One region of the Paenibacillus sp. V4I5 genome, then DNA from elsewhere that is predicted to be linked to it. Evidence: a T-box and tRNA genes for the amino acid it is inferred to sense, from the RefSeq annotation. Region 1 holds a T-box; the other holds one or more tRNA genes.
The links. The T-box of region 1 lies ahead of QFZ78_RS10235 (arginine--tRNA ligase). A T-box ahead of a tRNA ligase gene usually reads a tRNA of that ligase, here a tRNA-Arg.
Positions count from the first base shown of each region.

Region 2: it encodes a tRNA-Arg, which carries the amino acid that the T-box ahead of QFZ78_RS10235 (arginine--tRNA ligase) is inferred to sense. The anticodon was not compared.

Region 1 covers NZ_JAUSZB010000002.1:1,766,160-1,769,564, reverse strand. The annotation lists gene QFZ78_RS10245 (GDYXXLXY domain-containing protein) at 1-648, shown strand, start outside; gene QFZ78_RS10240 (EamA family transporter) at 707-1,573, shown strand; T-box leader at 1,622-1,842, shown strand; gene QFZ78_RS10235 (arginine--tRNA ligase) at 1,921-3,405, shown strand, end outside.
Region 2 covers NZ_JAUSZB010000002.1:5,517,251-5,520,655, reverse strand. The annotation lists gene QFZ78_RS27215 (HD-GYP domain-containing protein) at 26-1,063, opposite strand; tRNA gene QFZ78_RS27210 (tRNA-Pro) at 1,934-2,007, opposite strand; tRNA gene QFZ78_RS27205 (tRNA-Arg) at 2,035-2,111, opposite strand; tRNA gene QFZ78_RS27200 (tRNA-Gly) at 2,121-2,195, opposite strand; tRNA gene QFZ78_RS27195 (tRNA-Leu) at 2,239-2,318, opposite strand; tRNA gene QFZ78_RS27190 (tRNA-Lys) at 2,338-2,410, opposite strand; tRNA gene QFZ78_RS27185 (tRNA-Met) at 2,418-2,494, opposite strand; rRNA gene rrf (5S ribosomal RNA) at 2,545-2,661, opposite strand; rRNA gene QFZ78_RS27175 (23S ribosomal RNA) at 2,730-3,405, opposite strand, start outside.

The sequences.
Region 1 (3,405 bases):
AAATATTACGATCTGGCCTGGAAGCTTCTGCATAAATCGATTAGCTTCGCCATTATCGGGATTCTGATCCTTGCCTTTACGGTTTGGTATGAAAAAAGACATCGCTTGGAAGCAAGTGAACAACCAGATGTTACTTCTACTTATGCGATGAATCGCTGGATTATTGCACTTCTTGTTCTGCTGCAAGTCATGGCAATGTCCTTACAAATTGGTAAAAGTGAGTGGCTGCTCGCTCACGGACAGCTGATTAAGCTGCAGCTTGAACCGCTTGATCCACGTTCTCTTATTCAGGGTGATTATGTGCGTTTACGCTATACGATATCTGAGCCGCCTCTATTTGCAGATAAAAATGATGATGCAAATTCTAAGGGGAAAATGACAGTCGTTCTCGCTCCGAACCTGGCGACAGGTGTTTACGAATACCGCCGCGTGTATACCAAAGGGGAAACATTAGCTCCGGGAGAGGTTCGCTTGAATGGAAAGAAAAACGGTTATGAAGGTATGGAGTTCGGCATTGAGACTTATTTCATTCCGGAAGGAACAGGTCGTATTTATGAACGGGATGCCAAATTTGCTGAAGTAAAAGTTTCTGCTGGCGGCGATGCGATCCTTGTTCGATTATTGTTACAACCAAGTGTTGTCCAATAAAGATTATTGTGGTAAAATTACCCGATCTTTGCTTAAAAGAAAGGGGTACCCTGTTCTCATGTGGCTTATATTTTCAGTACTTGCAGCTGTCAGTTTCGGGCTGCGTGGTATTCTATATCATTGGACCAGTCAACAATCGCTGAATCGGAATGTGCTGCTCTGCGGCACATTTTTTATGGGGGCGCTCGTCAGCATTTGCTGCGCCCTTATTACCCAGCAAGAGTGGACGGTGTCTGCTCTGATTGGTGTTCAAATGGGATTGTTCTCCTTTGGAGCCAATGCCAGTATGTTTAAAGGCTTTGCGGTTGGCAAAGCCTCATTAGTTGCCATCCTCACCGGATTACCATCGGTCGTTGTGGTCTTCGTCGCATTTCTACTTTGGGATGAACGACTCAATTTATGGCAATTCTTTGCCTTCATTGTGATCGTTGTAGGTATCTTATTCGTCCGTTACTCGAATGATATCACATTAAAGAATCTGCAAGGAGCCGGATGGGGAGTGCTTGCTTTGTTTCTTTTTGCCGGGAATGATTTGTCTAGCAAATGGACAACCATCGTTTCTGCGCCGTTGTTTCCAACGCTATTTTTTATGTTTGTGACTGGGACATGCTGTTTCGGATTATGGTGGTTGAAGGACAGGTCAAAGGATAAAGGAAAAGAAGCTGCACCAGCCAGTTGGACCGAACGTAGAACTTTCCTGATTGGAATGGTCATCGGGATTACAAATGTCATTGGTATGGTCTTTATTATTCATGCGTTCGATCAGGGGAAAACAGGGTTAGTTTCCGCGGTCGTTGCACTTAATGTATTGATAGTCTTATTGTATACACGGTTTGTTCTGAGGGACAAATTCTCAAAAATGGAGCAATCCGGCTTAGCTTTAGCATTCATTGGCATTATGATGATGAAATTAGTTGGATCTTGACAACACATTATTATTGCTGTAATATTCAGTAAATTCTTAATTTCATAAGCAACATTGGTGAACAGGACAGTAATTCTTGTCGGACAGTCGCAGCGAGCCGGAGAAGGTGGGAACCGGTACGAATGTCAAGAGTGAAGCGGGCCTGGGAAATGGTCTTCCGATAGTACGATGTAGGGAGATTCGGCATAAGCCGTTATCGTTGGAGTGGTTAAACCAGTGGTTTAACACTTAGAGTGGTACCGCGGGAATGAACAGCTCTCGTCTCTTATTGTAGAGACGGGGGCTTTTTTGCATTTTCCTGCCAAAACATTCGCAGTTACGCACTAACCTATTAGGAGGAATATTCCATGATTCAACAGCTTCTAACGAATGAAATCAAGCTTCATGTAGATGTTTTATTTCAAGAGTACGGAATTGAACAGCCTGCGACTCTGAAAATCTTGACGGAGCACCCCGCTCATCCTGAGCACGGGGATTACAGCACGAATGTAGCTATGCTTTTAGCAAAAATAGTTCGTAAAGCTCCTTTGCAAATCGCGCAAGAGCTTCAACAGCGCATAGAAAAGAGCGGGTGTGTTCAAAGCTTATTCGCCAAAGTGGCTGCGGTGCCGCCAGGGTTTCTGAACTTTTATGTTAATTGGGACACCTGGTCTTCTGGTCATTATGGTGCTGCCAAAGGGCTTGTTGACCAAAGAAACAAAACAAAAGTTTTGATCGAGCATACGTCAATCAACCCCAATAAAGCTGCTCATGTTGGCCATTTGAGAAATTCATGTATCGGTGATTCGTTGTCACGCATGCTCTCGCAAGCAGGCTATCAGGTGGAGGTGCATAACTATATCGATGATCTGGGGAATCAATTAGCGGATACCGTGGTGGGCATTCTTCATACACAAACAGAAGAGACTTTTCATCGATTTGGCGATTTTTGTTGGGAGACCTACGCGAAGGTGAATCAGGCTTACAAAGTGCAGCCGGAGCTTGTAGAGCAGCGTTCTACAGTTCTTCATGCGCTAGAGAGCGGGCATTCTAATCTTGCATGGATGGGTGCTTTGGTGGCGGAAAGGATCGTTCGCGAGCAGTTGGATGAAATGAAGCAATTCGGCATTCACTACGATGTGCTGGTTTGGGAAAGCAGTATTGTGAGAGCGGGATTTTGGGATACAACCTTCGAGTTGTTGAGCCAAACGGATATGTTTCATAAGGTGACGGATGGGAAATTAGCAGGCTGCTGGGTACTGAAGAATCTAGAAGAAGGGGTTGTTGCAGCTGGAGAAAGCACGGATTATCAAGGGGATAAAGTGCTCGTTCGTTCCAATGGTATATTAACGTATACAGCGAAGGATATAGCCTATCATCTATGGAAATTCGGTGTGCTGTCGAATGATTTTGTATATAAAAAATGGGAGGATGGACTATGGTCCACAGCTTCCCAGGGCAGAAAGAAATCGATAGGGCAAGCAGATGTCGTCATTAATGTCATTGATTATCGTCAGCAATACCCGCAAGAGATGGTTAAGCTAGCTCTAGAAGTACTGGGCTATGAGCAGCAGGCGAGTCAGCTTAAGCACGTGAGCTATGGGGTTGTTTCCTTAAGCCCGGAAACTGCAGCAGGACTAGGTATTGATATTTCGGATGGCAAAAGCTCCTATGCGATGTCTGGGCGCCAAGGGATTGGAATTAAAGTCGCGGACCTGTTAGATCACATGGAGAGAGTCATTGACGCTAAACGTACAAGAAAAGCGGGGATTTCCAGCAGATCAATAGCTGCGGCTGCGATCCGTTATTATTTGTTGAAATATCAGCTGCAAACGGAAGTTATTTTTGACTTG
Region 2 (3,405 bases), 3.8 Mb from region 1:
ACTAAAATAGTTGCATGTTGACTTATTATCCATTCATTTGCATTTGCTCATCGATGATACTTAAGAAAAGCCGCACTAATTCGTCATCAAATTGTTTGCCTGCGTGAATTAGGAGTTGTTCCCTGACTTCATGCACGTGCAGCGAATCTCGGTATACTCTCGTAGAAGTCATCGCATCAAATGCATCTGCAATACTTACAATGCGGACAAGCAAAGGAATCTCTTCACCTTGCAGATTGTCTGGATATCCTCTCCCATCCATACGTTCATGATGCCATTTTACAATAGGCAGAAGATGCTCAACATCCGGTAAATCTTTTAGCAGCTCATAGCCAATTACAGGATGCTGGCGAATGACGTTAAATTCTTCATCAGATAACCGCCCAGGTTTCATCAGAATATGATCGGGAATTGCTATTTTACCAATGTCATGCAAAAGAGCCCCTAATTTCAGACGTTCCAGTTCGGCCTCACTTACCCCCGCTTTCGCTCCAAGCAAAGTAGAGTAGAAAGCAACATTATAACAGTGATCGACCGTGAAGCTATCTTTAACCCTCAATGTATTAAAAAGATTTTCGTAAGCTTTCTGTTTCAGCACTTGTCTCCGGAATTGAATCTTTTTAATCAATTGTTCCATATGCAGTTTAATGAGGTTGCACAGATGCAATTGATCCTCCGTAAGTTGAATATCCGAAGGAAATGAGAATAATAATGCCCCGTAAGAAGGACCATGCTTTATATGAAAACCGTAAATACACTCGTATTTACTCATTATAAGATAATTTTTCAAATGACTTTCTGCCTTATGTACTGATAAACGTATGCCATCGGGATTTCGGAAAAAAAACTGCGTATGGAGCACAATTTGTTGTAACTGGTCCATGACTGCCGTACTAATATTAACCGAATAAGATGCTGGGGTGCTCTGATGTTTCTCGTCTATAAGGAAGAGAGAGATATGTTCGCAGCCAATTGTTTTCTTGGCGATATCACTCAATTGTCCGATCGATTCGAAGATGGAATCAGAATTTATCACATTTTTAAAAAACAATGAATTCTGCATAGATGTACCTCTTATTCTTCTCAAATAAACTTCCCCAACTATTAATTAGTACTAGTTCTTCTTAATAAGGAGATTCTCCTCTATTATAAATAAAAACTTCCATTATTTTAATGTTTTTTTACTCAAATCGATATATATTTACTCACTTTTGTTAATTTCTTGGATTATTATCCCGATTTCTGTCAGATAACTTACGTATGTCCCGCAAAAAGGAAATAGGCCAGCCCATTTCTACTGAAATAAGCTGACCTTTTCTAGTTATAAAGATCTAGTTAAGTGACATCATAGGTTCAATAAGTGATAACAAGAGCTGTGTGTCCTCTTTACTAATTTGGGTGAAGGGGTTGGACGGATTGTTGAGAGTTAATAGAATCTGCTCAATGTCGATTACTGTAGATTCTGTAAAGTATTCATGCTTAAGCGCATTTTGTACCTGATAAGGCGAATAATTGTCATTTCCTCTATTTTCTAGGTAAAAATAACCTCGATGTCAACTGCGACTGCGGCCGGAAGCAATCTTGGACCATTATTCGGAGGCGTACTGAGTCACTGGGAGCACAAGGGAGTGCTTCATGAGCATTGCTTGGAGCGGCTATTTGTATGAAGGTTAATAGCGTTAAGGAAATGAAACAGACATTTTCAGGGTAGATGAAGGCGATCAAGGATTGCTCTCAAGCTATCGAGTTTTTCAATACATATTAATGAAAGCCACTTTCTCGGGCGAACTTCAGTCTGAGGAAGGGATCATTGACGAAATAATTAATAAAGTAATACATCATCAAGGCAATTAATCGTATCGGTTAACTGTATGAAAACACAAAAAAGCATAATCTAGCAGTGAACTCACTACTAAATTATGCTTTACTAGGATCGGGACGACACGATTTGAACATGCGACCCCCTGCTCCCAAAGCAGGTGCTCTACCAAGCTGAGCTACGTCCCGAAAGTAATATGTATTTCTAATAAAAAATGGCGCGCCCTGAGAGATTCGAACTCCCGACCTTTTGATTCGTAGTCAAATACTCTATCCAGCTGAGCTAAGGGCGCTTAATTAAATGGAGCGGAAGACGGGGATCGAACCCGCGACCCTCGCCTTGGCAAGGCGATGCTCTACCGCTGAGCCACTTCCGCATAGGGATCCCCAAGCCGTAAAGTACGACTTGGGGATGATTGATGCGCGTAGAGGGACTTGAACCCCCACGGTCGCCCGCTAGATCCTAAGTCTAGTGCGTCTGCCAATTCCGCCATACGCGCATGCTGTAAATAAGGCAAGTGAGTCATGTAGGATTCGAACCTACGACACCCTGATTAAAAGTCAGGTGCTCTACCAACTGAGCTAATGACTCGCATCATTGGTTGCGGGGGCAGGATTTGAACCTGCGGCCTTCGGGTTATGAGCCCGACGAGCTACCGGGCTGCTCCACCCCGCGTCATAGTTAGATGTGATCCCTACATTGTTACTAATACCCTTGCGGGTACTGCTTGGCAACGTTCTACTCTCCCAGAACCCTGCGGTTCAAGTACCATCGACGCTGGAGGGCTTAACGGTCGTGTTCGAGATGGGAACGCGTGGGTCCCCTCCGCCATCATCACCAAACAGTCAAAGCGTGTTTGCGCCTTGAAAACTAGATACGAAACTTGCGTAAAGTTAGAATTTTAGGTTTATTGGTTAAGCCCTCGACCGATTAGTATTCGTCAGCTGCATGCATTGCTGCACTTCCACCTCGAACCTATCAACCTCGTCGTCTACAAGGGGTCTTACATACTGGGAAATCTCATCTTGAGGGGGGCTTCGCGCTTAGATGCTTTCAGCGCTTATCCCCTCCGTACATAGCTACCCAGCGATGCCTCTGGCGAGACAACTGGTACACCAGCGGTACGTCCATCCCGGTCCTCTCGTACTAAGGACAGCTCCTCTCAAATTTCCTACGCCCGCGACAGATAGGGACCGAACTGTCTCACGACGTTCTGAACCCAGCTCGCGTACCGCTTTAATGGGCGAACAGCCCAACCCTTGGGACCTACTTCAGCCCCAGGATGCGATGAGCCGACATCGAGGTGCCAAACCTCCCCGTCGATGTGGACTCTTGGGGGAGATAAGCCTGTTATCCCCAGGGTAGCTTTTATCCGTTGAGCGATGGCCCTTCCATTCGGTACCACCGGATCACTAAGTCCGACTTTCGTCCCTGCTCGACTTGTAGGTCTCGCAGTCAAGCTCCCTTATGCCTTTGCACTCTGCGAATGATTTCCAACCATTCTGAGGGAACCTTTAAACGCCTCCGTTACATTTTAGGAGGCGACCGCCCCAGTCAAACTGCCCACCTGACACTGTCCCCATACC